DNA from 2 places in the Propionispora hippei DSM 15287 genome. Region 2 is predicted to be linked to the other one. Evidence: a T-box and tRNA genes for the amino acid it is inferred to sense, from the RefSeq annotation. Region 2 holds a T-box; the other holds one or more tRNA genes.

Region 1 (7,671 bases), on a different contig from region 2:
TGTTTGGAAAATTTGATTGTATTCTGTGGTGGTTCGTATGGCAATGATGTCACGGGGACGGGGTAAGTCGACGGTGATGATTTCTTTTACGGTTCCCGGGTTGGCGGTCATAATTAAGATGCGGTCACTGAGGCAAATGGCTTCATCAAGACTATGGGTAATGAAAACCGTGGTTTTTTGAGTGGTTTCCCAGATGCGCAGTAGTTCCTCTTGAAGGATGATTCTGTTTTGTTCATCCAGCGCGCCAAAGGGTTCATCCATGAGGAGGATTTCCGGATCATTGGCAAAGGCGCGGGCAACGCTGACCCGTTGTTTCATTCCGCCCGATAATTGGTTGGGATATGAATTGATAAACCTGATTAAACCAATCATTTCGATGTATCGTTTAGCAATTTGGTCTCTTTCCTTTTTAGGGATGCCGCGCATTCTTAGCCCATATCCCACGTTATCTAAAACTGTCATCCAAGGAAAGATTGACTGTTCCTGAAAGACCATGGAATTGACAGGTCGGTCATTGTTTGCTGCTGTAATAGTAATATTGCCGGACGATGCTTCGCTTAATCCGGCCAGAATACGCAGTAGTGTGGTTTTGCCGCAGCCACTGGGTCCTACAATGGAGAAAAATTCGTTTTCCTTAATTTCAGCGGATATATCCTTTAATGCAGTGACTGTCCCGGATGGGGCAGGAAAGATTTTGCTGACATTTTTTAAAAGTATACGGTTATGGTTATTCATATGGCCGGCCTCCTGCAGACTAAGATTGTTTCCAAGGAAGTGCCAAGCGTTCAATCAGATCCAATAACAATGAAAATATATAGCCAAGAATGGAAAGCGTAATTAACGCAGCAAACATTTGCTCGATGTCAAACATATCGTAGGCCCGCCAAATCATCCAGCCGATACCTGCCTTAGCTGCAGACAGTTCAGCGGCCACGATCAAAATAAGAGCCATTCCCATTCCTAGTTTTAAACCGGCAAATATAGTAGGCAATGCTCCCGGTAAGGCTACTGTTAGGTAAAAGTCTTTCCGGCTGGCACCAAAATTCTTTGCTACATCTAAATAGATTTTGTCAATAGTGAGAACCCCCACCATCGTGTTAATAACTACCAGATAAAAAACTCCAATGGCAATGGTGAAAACCTTGGAGGTTTCCCCTAAGCCAAAAATCAATAGGATTAACGGCATAAGTGCCAGTTTGGGAATAGGATAGGTAGCACTGATTAAGGGCTCAAAAGTTGAACGGACAAATGGTGACAGCCCCATGCTGATACCGATCAGGATACCCGGAAGCGATCCGGCAATAAACCCTAAAATAATACGCTGTACGCTGATCCAGGTATTATAGGGCAAGTCTCCGGAAACCAGTAGCGGAATGAAAGCTTGCAAAATGTGGCTTGGGCTTGAGAACAATCTGGTATCAATCAGACCGGCTCGTGAACTGAATTCCCATAATAACAGCAAAGTAAAAGGGGACAGAACAGATAACAATTTTAAAATATATTTTTTGTTATCCCACATGATATAGTTTCCTCTCCAGAAAAGATTGATAGTGCCTTATCTTATTGATATTTTCCCAGAATATGTAGTGCGAAATCTACATATTGATTGTCAACGGCATCTTCAAACTGAATGTCGGACTTTAATAGATTGTGTTGCCTATACCAGGCAAGATCCATTTCTATTCCCTTGGTACGGACATAGCCATCAGGATTTAAGCCGGTAGGAAACATTTTGTCATATAGTTGAGGGTCTTTTACAACAGAGTATCGGGAAAGGATGGATACAATCTCAGCTTTATTCAGATCCTTGAAAAAAGCGTCGTTATAATCGCGTAGCGCTTTGATATAGGCAGTCATAAAGCGATTGGCCACATCGGGGTTTTTCGTCAGGCTGGTACCGAAAACAAGCAAGGCTGTTTGTGCATCCGGATCATATTCGACAGGGTCTTTCCAGGGATCAAGTATGCCTTTTTCCATGCCTTGTACAATAAATGGTTCAATGACCATCGCGGCGTCAATGCTCTTGTTGCCTAATGAAACCAGCATGTCGGGAAAGGAGCGAATGACTTGTAAATCAATGTCTTGCGTCGTCAAATTAGCTTTTTGCAATACCCGGGATAAGGCTATTTCATCCAAGGAAGCTGTACCTACGATTGCTATGCGCTTTCCCTTTAGGTCGCTGTAATCCTTAAGTGAATCAACAAGGTCTTTGCGGATGACCAAACGGTAATAGCCCTTGCCAGGTACGTTAATCCCTTTATCTGCCACGATTTTAACCGGAATATCCCTGGACATTGCATTAAGTAAACCGGAAGCGCTCACGGTTGCTCCCACATCCAACTGACCTGCGGCTAGTTGATTGATCATTTCCTGACCGGAATTAAATTGGATAGGTTCGATGGTAATGCCAAGATCTTTATAGTATCCTTTAGCCATGCCGATTAAGATGCCGGCATCGGAGACTGCCTGTTTCATGCCGACTTTTACCGTTGTTTCTTGTGCCAGAGGATTGAGACTAGCAGCCCAGGCTGGTGCATTTTTTAGGTGGCTTGAGTTAGTTGCCGGCTGGGAACCGCAGGCGGTGATCATCAGTATGACTATAAGCAGTATTGCAAGCTTAGCCCACAAAACTTTTTTCATGACGTAGCCCTCCTTAAACGATTTAAGTAATCTATAGTATTCTTAAATCGTTTATTTAGCCACAGGTTTGCAGGTTTTTTCTGCGAAATAACGAATACCAAAGTTGGAGGACGAAATGGAGAAAATAATTGAACAAATAAAAGAGTGGACTTTACTTAGTAAACTCCCCAAGGAATTGGAAGGGTTTACATTACAACATATTTCCCGGCAGGAAGGGACGAAATATTTTATATTCGCTTATCAAAACGAAGGCCGTCACAGAAAATTGACGGTTTTATATGATGCTGCTACGAAAGATTATTTAGGACGGGTTACTATCGGGTTGACGGAGTTTTGTGATACGACTTTTATTGTAACTAGCTTAGATGCTCTTGAAAAAATTCTATTGGAGAAACTGCGAATCACATTACAGCGGATGGCCTGTTTTGATGTCAATACGGTAGAAAGTATTGTCGTGCAAAAAAAAATATTAACCTGGCAATATGAACATATGCTGCCCAAACGGATTGCTGATTTTGAGTTGTTTATTGCACCTAATGAACCCCTGAGAATAATCAATGGTTCATACATTATCATAGAATATAGTCATTTTGCCACAGAAAGTAATCTTGTTATATACTATAATATTTACAGAGATGAATTTTTTGGGGAAATGCGCATCTGCCGTACGCCTCAGATGACGGCTGATTTTGATGCAGGTTCATTGCAGGAACTGGAAGAGAAGTTGGGGAAGCGGTTAGTTGCTACGTTGGAAACTATGCAATGTCAAATAGGTTAATGCCAGAGCTGTAATTTTCTTACTTCGGATGAATACATCTAGATAAGGCGGGGTTTAATATGGCAAGGATATTGGTTTGTGATGATTCGGCTTTTATGCGCATGATGTTAAAACGGCAATTAACGGAAGAAGGGCACGAAATTGTCGGGGAGGCTGGTGACGGAAAGCAAGCAATTGAAATGTATTTTAAAGTTAGACCGGATATAACGACTATGGACATAACTATGCCAGGTTTGGATGGCATACAGGCTGTCAAGCATATACACGAGGAAGACCCGCTGGCTAAAATTATTATGGTAACAGCCTTGGGACAGCGAGCGATCATTACTGATGCGCTGAAAGCCGGAGCATCGGACTTTATCATAAAACCATTTGAGCCGGAACAGGTAAAAGTGACAATAAATAAAATATTAGCTGAAATAAAAAAATAATGTAGATAATCATGTTGACATAGTATGGAGTAAATGATAGAATATCATTCGTGGCCATAAGTTAGTATATGACAAGCTGTTGTGAAAAAATAAGCATTGACATCATATGGTTGCTGTTGTATACTAGATTATGCGGTTTGAAGTACGGCCCGGTGGTGTAGTGGTTAACATGCCGCCCTGTCACGGCGGAGATCGAGGGTTCAAGTCCCTTCCGGGTCGCCATTCACTTAATGCCTCGGTAGCTCAGTCGGTAGAGCAGAGGACTGAAAATCCTCGTGTCGACAGTTCGATTCTGTCCTGAGGCACCATATTATGCGGAAGTAGCTCAGTGGTAGAGCATCGCCTTGCCAAGGCGAGGGTCGCGAGTTCGAATCTCGTTTTCCGCTCCATTCATTCGGCGGCATAGCCAAGTGGTAAGGCAGAGGTCTGCAAAACCTTTACTCCCCAGTTCAAATCTGGGTGCCGCCTCCAATTATTATTTTTGAATAAGAGATGTATGTTTAACTATCTTGGATTGTTCTGCGAGTGTGGCGGAATCGGCAGACGCAACGGACTTAAAATCCGTCGGGACTTAACTCCCGTACCAGTTCAAGTCTGGTCACTCGCACCAAAGCTAACAAACTGTTCTATGTGAAAATAGAACAGTTTTTTTATTTTCTTACCATTTTTATAAAAATATGAATTTTTTGTTGAGATATTTAGTTTAATAGAAGGATTTGGTAAATAATTATGGAAATATTTTATGAAATATTTAATTGATAAAAACCTTTCTATATTTTCCTTTACATGTTTGCTTATACCATAAAGATATTCCTGGGGATCATATTTAATGAAATGCCGGAGGGATATTATGAGAATGGAAAAGCTGCTACAAATTATTGAAAGGTTAAGAAAACGGTTAAATACGAAGGGAAAAGACAGTCAGTTAACAGATGAAGATGTTCTTCTGCTTAGTACCAAGTTAGACAGATTTCTGAATAAACTGATTAACCTGGAACAGAACAAACAAAAAGGACAATTGCTGTACGGAAATGCCGGTATGTTGAACGATAAAGCTGAATCGTGATTTAACTATTGCTGGGAGGAAAACATATTGTATTGGAATCAGCCAATTGAAACGATGGAAGTGGGAAGACTCAGAGAGTTGCAGGCTCAAAGATTGCGGGAATTAGTTGCAGCTCTTTATCACAAATCGGCTTTTTATCGTTCCAGAATGCAGGAACGTGGTTTGCTGCCGGAGGATATTTCTACCTTAGCGGATATTGCAAAACTGCCGTTTATAACCAAACAGGATATGCGGGATAATTATCCCTATGGATTGTTTGCCGCTCCGCTAAGTGAAATCGTACGGGTTCATGCCTCCAGCGGTACCACCGGCAGGCCGACGGTGGTGGGATATACCAAGAAGGATATCGGCATTTGGTCGGAAGTAATGGCGAGGTCTTTGGCGGCGGCCGGTGTTACTAAACAGTCTTTTATACAGATTGCTTACGGCTATGGCCTGTTTACAGGGGGACTGGGGATGCACTATGGTGCTGAACTATTAGGTGCTTCGGTCATTCCCGCTTCCAGCGGTAATACGGCAAGGCAAATTTTGTTGATGAAAGACTTTGGTACTACGGCCATAGCCTGCACACCCTCCTATGCTTTATATATTGCTGAAACCATGCGGGAAATGGGAATTAATCCGGAGGATACGTCATTAAAAGTAGGCATTTTTGGTGCTGAGCCATGGTCTGAACATATGCGTCATGAAATTGAAGAGCAATTGGGTATTAAAGCGATCGATATTTATGGTTTAAGTGAAATCATTGGTCCCGGTGTGGCTTGTGAGTGCCAGGTGCAGAACGGTTTACATATTAATGAAGACCATTTCTACCCTGAAATTATTAATCCCTTAACCGAAGAAGTTATGGGTGAGGGGGAAAAGGGTGAACTTGTCATTACGACGTTAACTAAAGAGGGGATGCCTATGCTCCGTTATCGCACCAGGGATTTGACCATCCTGCGACGTGATATCTGTGAGTGTGGGCGGACTTTGGTACGGATGGGCAAAGTGCTGGGCAGAAGTGATGATATGCTGATTATTCGTGGCGTAAATGTATTCCCTTCCCAAGTAGAAAGTGTTCTGCTCAGTCTGGGGCAGACTTCTCCTCATTATCAGCTTATTGTGGAACGCAAGGATAATTTGGACCATTTAACCGTACTGGTAGAAGTTACTGACAGTATGTTTTCGGATGAAGTACGCCAACTGGAAACTTTGGAGCATAAAATTAAAAGTGAACTGTCTCATGTATTGAATGTATCCGCCCAAGTGAGATTAGTGGCGGCTAAGACCATTGAACGGAGTGAGGGAAAAGCTAAGCGGGTAATTGATAAACGGAAAATATAACGTAAGGAGGGGTGTTATGATTATTCAGCAAGTCTCCGTGTTTTTAGAGAATCAGCCAGGAACGCTGATTGGTGTTTTGGCAGTATTAAAAGAAAATGGTGTAAACATCCGGGCCTTATCTTTGGCTGACACAGCAGATTTTGGCATTTTGCGATTAATTGTCGATGATCCGCAAGCGTTAGAGGAGATTCTGCGTAAGGCCGGATTGACTGCTAAGCTTACTTCTGTTTTAGCGGTAACAGTGAAAGACCGTCCCGGTGATTTAGCCGAACAAATAGAAAAATTGGCCGAGGCCTTCATTAATATCGAATATATGTACGCCTTTGCTGCGGTTAATGACAAAGATGCGCATGTGGCACTAAAAGTGGATGACGTTGTTAAGGCCGAACAGATACTGGGATAGCTCCCGAAGGAATCTCGTCGATGACCCTGCGCAAGCTTGCTGCAGGGTTTATTTATATTTATAAATAGCAAGGTCTTTTCTGGCAGAATGATAGTAAAAATGTTATAATAGCACTTACGAGATAAAGGCAGTGCCCTTATCTGCATACGGTATGAGTATTTTTTAAGGAGATTCTTACGACATAATGAAAAATGTGTATGACCAAGTGAGTCTTTTTTATAATAGTGAGCCGATGGACCTAGTCTCCATAAAACGGGAATGGGTGGAAAGTTTTTTGCGTTATAAGGCCTGGCAGGGTGCTGCCGACAGTGAGTTGCGAAAACTATGGCAATCTATACAGCTTTTAATCATTTATTTGCAATACGCCGATAATGAAGATCTGGATGAACTGACGGTACAAGATTACGTCCTGTTGATTGAATGGCTATCTACCCATGTTAAGGGATTCAAAATGTCGCTTAAAAATGTACGAGACTTTTTTGCTGTGTTAATTGAATTCCAGCAACATTTGGTTAATAAAAGAATTATGAGTAATTGTACTGAGATTGAACGAGCTGCCAGTGATATAGCCGGCGGGAAAAAGCTAAAGCTTACCAAGCTATTGCCAAGCAGAGATTTAGCCTTATTAAGCGATGACTTGAGCACTGTATTCACGGACCCTTCGCTGCAAAACCAGGAAATGGTAAAGGTCATCGGGGAAACTGTAGAACATTTAATGATAAAATTGGGGACATATTATCAGCAAGATGATTTCAATGAGGATTTTGATCGTGCCTTGTATCTATATACCGGTCCGTTAGAGAACATTCCTGACGATGGAAAGGAAGAATTTTGGCTGGGATTTTGGGATTATTTTTTGTTTGATTATCATTTGTTAGCGAGTGATAATACGCCGCTTGCCCATTTTTACCAGACTTTTTCCGAACGTTTATCCAACGATGAACGACAGATTCTGAATGATTTACAGAGTGCACAGTTTACAGTGTTTTACGTTGACCGTATATTGAACCAGGACTGGGTAGAATGC
Region 2 (7,671 bases):
CACCAAGGTCATATAGTCCGGCGTATACATATTAGCCGAGGTAACCCGATAGCCATGGCTTGCCAGCCGTTTCATGATGCCGTGTCTGGCAATGATTTCGGTCAGTTTCGGCCCCGGAAAGGCGTGAACATGCATGCCCATAACAGCCGGAGCGTTCACACCGGTAAACAGTGCCGTTTGACCGGTCGCGCTTTGCGGCAGTCCCGCTACGCCCAGTGTGGCATCCGTTGGAATCAAACAGGCATGTTCCGATAGAACCGGTCCCAGCGAAAGAGTTGGCGAACCGCCGAACAAGGTTTGCAGTAAGGGCACGGGGTAGGCTACAAATGGATTTTTATCAGACCGGTTTTCTCCCAAACCGATTCCGTCGACAAAAACAAGCAATACCTTCATTAAACCACCTGCCCCGCTATGGTAAATAAAAAACAGTTTCCATCTGTATATACCTTACCAGCTATTCATTGAAAAAAGAAGGGGTTACCCCTCCTTTTTTCAATGAATTTCTTTTTCCGTTAACGGCTGCTGAGAATCCGGCGCATCATACCGGCCCGGAGGCTGCTGCAGGTATTCCCTAATATAGCTCACATCCTCCACCAGCTTTTCCAGTTTTACCATTTGAGCACCCATAGGACTTAGCGGATTATCGAACATACTGGCAATATAATCATCAAAATCCCGCCGGCACACCGGCTCGGCCTCGGGATTTTTTATGACCGAAAACACGCCGCAGCTTTCCAGACGGCCTGTTTTAATATCCTTCAGATCGGTAATATCCATGCCCTGCCGATGCAGTTCCTGACGCAAATCGTCATAGTTAAAATAGGTGTTGGCAAAGTTTTCTTTAATAATTTTCCCGTCCTTAATCAAAGTCACCGGCGTTCCCTCAAACCAGGTTCTTAGGCGCGTACTCTTTAACGACAGGTAAGACAGCACCTGCTGCAAAAGCAGGAGGGCCAGCAGTGCTTCCACCCCAGTCAGCAGGGTTTGCGTTTTATCCATGGCAGCGCTGACTATAATGTCGCCGATGCCTACCATGATCACAAAATCAAAAGGAGAAAGCTGCCCTACCGTACGGTTTCCCATAATGCGCACCACAATCAGCGCCGCCGTACAGAAAAGAATAATATGTAAAAAAACCCGTCCAAGTTCACCTAGCGAAGCTGCCTCACCAAGACCAAACACACTATCACCCCTTTTATCGCTATTATTCGCAGATAAAAGGAGGCTTATACCGGCTAGTATTAGACAACTCCGGTGATCAGATATTATTTCTTATCCAGCAGCTCCAGCAGTTCCTGATAATCTGTCTCCAGCCGAATGAATTCATCCGCCAGATTAAGTGCCGCCAGCACGGCAATCTTCGCCGGTGATAAACGGGCATTGGTTCGCGCGACCTTGCGCATACGTTCATCGACCAGAGCTGCGGTTCTTATAATGTGCTCCATATTGGCATCGCCCTTAAGTGGATACGACTCGCCAAATATTTCAACTGTAACCTTACATTTTTTATCATTCATGCTTCTTTCACCAACTACCTTGTTTGTTCTTCAACTACATAGTATATACACCGACTAAGCGCAACAGACCCGCTTTCAGGAAATTCACATAAATACTTTGTTATGATAGATTCTACCTGCAGGAGCTAAATCCTGCCGGAAAAAAGCAAAACAAGAAAGATCGGGCCGGCTGACCAGATCTTTCTTGCTTTATTTTCCTAATAATTTAGTTAACTCCGGATTTTTGCCTGCAGCGTATTTTCCAGCGCAGCAATAACCTTTTTGTAAGGCCCTTCCACTTCTTCATCGGTAAGCGTCTTTTCCGCCGACCGGAAGGTTAGGGAAAAGGCCAGGCTGCGCAAGCCGGCAGCCACCTGTTCGCCGGTATACACGTCGAACAGTTTCAAACCGGTAAGCAGAGCGCCTGCCGTATCGCTAATCGTCCGGTATACCTCGTCAACCGGGATTTCCGCCGGCAGAACGACGGCGATATCCCGGTTGATCGCCGGGAACTTAGGCAGTGAACGGTATTTGTTCAAGAGTTCAGCCTTGTCGGCAATAGCCGCCACATTCAATTCAAAAGCGTATACCTTACGGTTAATATCAAAACCATCCAGCACCTGGGGATGCACTTCGCCAATCGTTCCCAGCACCGTATCGTCTTTAACAACGATTGCCGTTTTTCCCGGATGGAAGGAAGGATGTTCGCCGGCCTGTATAGTATAGTTCTCGATTCCCATAGAATCCAGCAATACCTCCACGGCCCCCTTAGCGTCATAAAAATCAACCGGCTCTTTCTTTACATTCCAGGTCATCTCCTGGCGATTTCCCACCAGAGCGCCGCATAGCATCAACGGTTCCTGCGGTAGAGAGCCAGCCGTCGGCGGCAGGGTTTCCGGCAAATAGACCGCCCCCAGTTCATATAGGTGCAAATCCTCATTTTTGCGGGATAAATTACGGGCCACCGTTTCCAGCATGCTGCCCAACAAAGTGGTCCGCAGCAGCGGGAAATCATCGGTAATCGGGTTTACTATGGCGATTGTTTTGCGCAGAGTACTATCAGCGGGGATATTCAGCTTATCCAGCGTTCCCGGATGTGTGAAACTAAACGCAACAATCTCGGAGAAGCCGCTACCGGACAAAGTAGTCTTTACTTTATCGGCAATGGTCTGCAGATAGCTCTGGCCGCCCCGGACCATATTGCCGTGCGGAGTAGTCGAGGGAATCCTATCGTAGCCGTAAATCCGCGCTATTTCCTCCGAAATATCTGCCGCTCTGGTAATGTCGCTGCGCCAGGTCGGCACGGTTACAGTAACCGCATCGGCCGAACCGGGAGCATCAAGCTCAAACTCCAGACGTTTTAAGATTTCCAGCATGTCCTTCTTGGCAATATCCGTTCCCAAACGGGCATTAATCTGTCCGGCGGTAAAGACCACTTGCTTGGGCAGCACGACCTGCGGGTACTGGTCTACTATACCGGTACAGACTTGGCAGGCTCCCATATCTTCCAGCAATTGCGCGGCCCGGTCCAACGCCCGGGTAATATTGGCCGTATCAACGCCCCGTTCAAACCGGCCGGAAGCTTCCGAACGAAGTCCCAGACTGCGTGAAGTCCGCCGGATGCTGACACCGTTAAAGGAGGCCGCCTCCAAAAGAATGTTCTGGGTGTTAGCGGAAACTTCCGTTGCCAGACCGCCCATGACACCAGCCAGTCCTACCGCCTGTACGGCATCGGCGATTACCAGCATATCCTCCGTCAGTTCCCGCCTTACGCCGTCCAGGGTCGTCAGCCGCTCTTTGGGGTTGGCCTTACGGACACTCAGGGTGTGGCGGGCCAGCAGATTGTAGTCGTAAGCATGCATGGGCTGCCCCATTTCCAGCATGACAAAGTTGGTAACATCAACTACGTTATTGATGGAGCGCATGCCCGCCGCCTGCAGCCGGTGTCTCAGCCAGTCCGGCGAAGGGGCGACCTTGACATTCTTCAGCACCCGCGCAGTGAAGCGCGAACAGAGAGCAGGCTCCTGGATGTCCACTTTAAACAGGGCAGATGCTTTTTCGCCAGCAGCCTCTTTTACGTTCAGCATAGGCTTTTTTACACTGTTCTTTGTCAATACGGCAATTTCCCTCACCAGCCCCAGAATGCTGAAACAGTCGGCCCGGTTTGCCGTAAGCTCAAACTCCAGCACCACGTCATCCAAGCCCAGCACAGTCCGGACATCGACGCCCATCGGGGTTTCAGACGGCAAAATATAAATACCCTCTTTAGCTTCCGCAGACAGCAGCTTGCTGTCCAAATTAAGTTCGGCCGCCGAGCACAGCATGCCGCTGGACATAACTCCGCGCAGCTTGCTTTCTTTAATTTTCATGCCGTTCGGCAATTCGGCTCCCACCAGCGCCACAGGCACAATATCATTTTCTTGGACATTTTTTGCTCCGGTTACAATGGTAAGTATCTCACCGGCGGCAACATCGATTTTGCAGATGCACAGCTTATCGGCGTTAGGATGCGACTCAATAGCCAGAATTTTTCCGGTTACTACTTTTTCAATATTCTTACCTAAATATTCAACGGTGGCAACAGGCACACCGGCCATAGTCAGCAGGTCGGCCAGTTCTTCCGGTGTTTCCTTAAAATCAATATAGTCTTTAAGCCATTTAACAGATGCACGCATAGGTTAAACCTCCTTCTTAAAACTGCCGCAAGAAGCGCAAGTCGTTATCATAAAACAAACGTAGGTCATCAATGCCGTATACCAGCATAGCAATACGTTCGACCCCCATGCCAAAAGCAAAACCACTGACCTGTTCCGAATCAAACCGGCTCATTTCCAGCACACGGGGGTGCACCATGCCTGACCCCAGAATTTCCAGCCAGCCGGTCCCCGAACATACACGACAGCCCTTGCCGCCGCACATTACACAGGAAATGTCTACTTCGGCGCTCGGTTCGGTAAACGGAAAAAAGCTGGGCCGGAAACGAACGCCCACTTTGCTGCCGAATATTTCATGGATAAACAGTTCCAGCGTACCCTTCAGATCGGAAAAACGGATGCCCTTATCGACTACCAGTCCTTCCACCTGATGAAAAATCGGTGAATGGGTAGCATCATAATCGCGGCGGTATACCTTGCCCGGCGCAATGATCCGAATAGGCTTTTGCGGATCCGACGCCTGCATGGTGCGGACCTGTACCGGTGAGGTATGGGTGCGCAGCAATATATCTTCGGTAATATAGAAGGAATCCTGCATATCCCGGGCCGGATGGTCCGGCGGCAGGTTTAGCGCCTCAAAATTATAATAATCGGTCTCCACTTCCGGCCCATCGGCGATATCAAACCCCATCCGCATAAAGGTTTCCTTGATCCGTTCCAGCGTCAGTGTCAGTGGATGCTTGGTGCCTATCGCCGGGCGACGCCCCGGCAGAGTTACGTCAATCCGTTCAGAGGCCAGTCGGTTAGCCAGCTCTGCCTGCTTTAGTTCCTCACCCTTAGCAGTAATCCCGGCTTCCAGTTGTACTCGGATATCGTTGACAAGCTGCCCAATGCGAGGCCGTTCTTCCGGCTGCAAGCCGCCCAAGCCTTTCAGAAGTCCGGTCAAGCTCCCTTTTTTTCCTAAAAATTTAACTTTTAGTTCATTCAGGGCATTGATGCCCTCAGCTTCGTTTAGTTCACGAAGCGCCTGCTCCCTTAGTGCTGCCAATTGTTCTTCCATAACTATCCTCCTAAACTAAAAACTAAATAAAAAGACCTCCGCCCCTGAAAAGGGGCGAAAGCCATACTTCCGCGGTACCACCCTAAATTTATACTCTGCTTCCCTAACGCGGAAGAAACGTCCGGCCTACCAGAATTCACCTTCAGCCCGGATACTCAGGAACGAACTTCTGCCAGATGTCCCCGGAGCTGCTCTCAATCTACGGCAGCTTCCTCCCTGTACGAAACAGACCTGACATACTTTTTCCGTCATCGCGATTAAAGTCCATCAATGCATGATCAATTGTCGATAAGATAAGTACGCAGCAATAGAACCGGTCGTTACAAACAATTTCCAGAAGAATTCGGCGGTCAACACCAAGACCACACCCTCCCTATTTAATGTCGGTATCAGGACTTTTTTCTATTGTAGCATACAGATTCTCAATTTACAAGGGAACCGCTGATTTATTGAGCCTGCCGGCATGACGAGAGATTTTTCACCTGACGAGAAAGCAAAACCGAAGGAAAGATTGGCTATTCCAGGGTTTTGCTGACACGGCTAGGCTAAAAAATATCCGTCTGTATACGCGGTGCGAATTAATAGTTCCCCAGGCTGACCTTCACACTTACCGGTCATTTTTTCCCTGCCGTTGTCCGTAATATCTCTGCCGTACCGCTTCGTAAAGGATCACGGAAACGGCGGCCGACACATTAAGCGATTCGGCCTTCCCTACCAAAGGAATATATACGTTTTGATCGGCTGCCGCCAGGCTTTCCTGACTGACGCCCTTTCCTTCGTTGCCGAAAATAACGGCAACGCCTGACGTAAAGTCAACCTCAAAGTAAACGTCTGAGGAGGTTAGCGAAGAGGTCAGCAGTGTAACGCCTGTTTCTTTACAGAACCGGAAAAAATCCGCTAAAGCCACCTGCTCTAGTATAGGCAGGTGGAACAAGGAACCCATACTGGCTCGTACCGTCTTGCCGGCAAACGGATCGGCACAGCCCGGCGACAGGATAACCGCCGTACAACCGGCCGCATCGGCACTGCGAATGGCGGCGCCCACATTGCCCGGGTCCTGGAGGTGATCCAGCACCACCCAGAGCGGAGCCCCCTGCCGGTCAGCTACTTCCCGCAAACAAAAACGTTTCTTTTGTACAAGCGCCATAATTCCCTGGGGTTGCTCGGTATCGCTTATTTTAGCATAGACGCTCTCACTAACCTCCAGCAACCGGATATTCTTCTGCCCCAAAGCAGCGAGAATAGCCTGTCCCCGTTCGCTCCGGGCCACTTTCTCGGTACACAGGCACAAATCAATGCAATAGTCCGATTGCGCCGCTTCTTCGACCAGCCGGATCCCTTCTGCGGCAAAAAGTCCTGTTTCCTCGCGGTACTTTTTTCCCCTTAAGGAGGCAGCCAGTTTGACATATTGGTTTTGCAAGCTGTTGATACGTTCCAGCATAGAGTCGGAACACTCCTTTTTAGAATCTCCGGTTATGTAAAAAAATCCGGATTGCTCCGGATTTATCTTACTTGGCCAATTGCTCTTTCGCAGCAGCCACTAACGAACCAAAGGCCGCACTGTCGCTTACAGCAAGCTCTGCCAACATTTTACGGTTTACTTCCACACCGGCTTTTTTCAGGCCGTTCATCAACTGGCTGTAAGAAATGCCGTTGGTGCGGGCAGCCGCATTAATACGGGCAATCCACAATCTGCGGAATTCGCCTTTTTTGGCACGACGGTCACGGCGGGCATAATACAGCGCCTTCATAACCGTTTCATTGGCCTTTTTAAACTGTTTGCTCTTGGCTCCTCTGTAGCCTTTCGCCAGTTTTAATATCTTTTTATGACGTCTATGTGCAGTCACGCCTTTTTTAACTCTTGGCATGTTGTTTACCCCCTGTTTAAGTTAAGTATGGAAAATTAAGCGTAAGGAAGCATTTTTGCTACGCGCTCATGATCGGATTTGCTGACCAGAGCCGCTTTACGCAAATTGCGTTTACGGGACGGAGATTTTTTCTCCAAAATATGGCTTTTAAAGGCTTTAGCGCGTTTGAATTCGCCGGAGCCTGTGACTTTAAAACGTTTTGCGGCACTTCTGCGTGTTTTTATTTTAGGCATGGTGGATCCTCCTTCTAAATTATAAGGCTTAGCTATGTGGTTTAGCTGCCAAAATCATAATCATATTTTTTCCTTCCAGCTTGGGTTCCCGCTCAACATTGACCATCTCTTTCAATTCAGCGGCCATTTTGAGTAAAACCTGTTTCCCCAGCTCCGGATGAGAAAGTTCCCGGCCACGGAACATAATGGTTACCTTGACCTTATCGCCGTCCTGCAGAAAACGCTGAGCGTTTTTCAGCTTAACATTGAAATCATGATCCTCAATATTGGGGCGAAGCTTTACTTCTTTTACCGTAACCACTTTTTGTTTCTTCTTGGCTTCTTTGTCGCGTTTCTGCTGTTCATACTTGAACTTACCGA

The links. The T-box of region 2 lies ahead of pheS (phenylalanine--tRNA ligase subunit alpha). A T-box ahead of a tRNA ligase gene usually reads a tRNA of that ligase, here a tRNA-Phe.
Region 1: it encodes a tRNA-Phe, which carries the amino acid that the T-box ahead of pheS (phenylalanine--tRNA ligase subunit alpha) is inferred to sense. The anticodon was not compared.

The regions. Positions count from the first base shown of each region.
Region 1 covers NZ_FQZD01000035.1:1,429-9,099, reverse strand. Annotated here, with positions in the region: gene F3H20_RS15565 (ABC transporter ATP-binding protein) at 1-735, opposite strand, end outside; gene F3H20_RS15560 (ABC transporter permease) at 755-1,519, opposite strand; gene F3H20_RS15555 (ABC transporter substrate-binding protein) at 1,561-2,640, opposite strand; gene F3H20_RS15550 (hypothetical protein) at 2,756-3,418, shown strand; gene F3H20_RS15545 (response regulator) at 3,478-3,849, shown strand; tRNA gene F3H20_RS15540 (tRNA-Asp) at 3,996-4,071, shown strand; tRNA gene F3H20_RS15535 (tRNA-Phe) at 4,082-4,157, shown strand; tRNA gene F3H20_RS15530 (tRNA-Gly) at 4,164-4,238, shown strand; tRNA gene F3H20_RS15525 (tRNA-Cys) at 4,246-4,320, shown strand; tRNA gene F3H20_RS15520 (tRNA-Leu) at 4,371-4,459, shown strand; gene F3H20_RS15515 (aspartyl-phosphate phosphatase Spo0E family protein) at 4,700-4,915, shown strand; gene F3H20_RS15510 (phenylacetate--CoA ligase family protein) at 4,943-6,241, shown strand; gene F3H20_RS15505 (ACT domain-containing protein) at 6,258-6,644, shown strand; gene F3H20_RS15500 (hypothetical protein) at 6,829-7,671, shown strand, end outside.
Region 2 covers NZ_FQZD01000036.1:12,672-20,342, reverse strand. Annotated here, with positions in the region: gene F3H20_RS15835 (metalloenzyme) at 1-393, opposite strand, end outside; gene F3H20_RS15830 (DUF421 domain-containing protein) at 493-1,182, opposite strand; gene F3H20_RS15825 (cell division protein ZapA) at 1,266-1,517, opposite strand; gene pheT (phenylalanine--tRNA ligase subunit beta) at 1,727-4,171, opposite strand; gene pheS (phenylalanine--tRNA ligase subunit alpha) at 4,188-5,210, opposite strand; T-box leader at 5,258-5,471, opposite strand; gene F3H20_RS15805 (TrmH family RNA methyltransferase) at 5,818-6,651, opposite strand; gene rplT (50S ribosomal protein L20) at 6,719-7,078, opposite strand; gene rpmI (50S ribosomal protein L35) at 7,114-7,311, opposite strand; gene infC (translation initiation factor IF-3) at 7,340-7,671, opposite strand, start outside.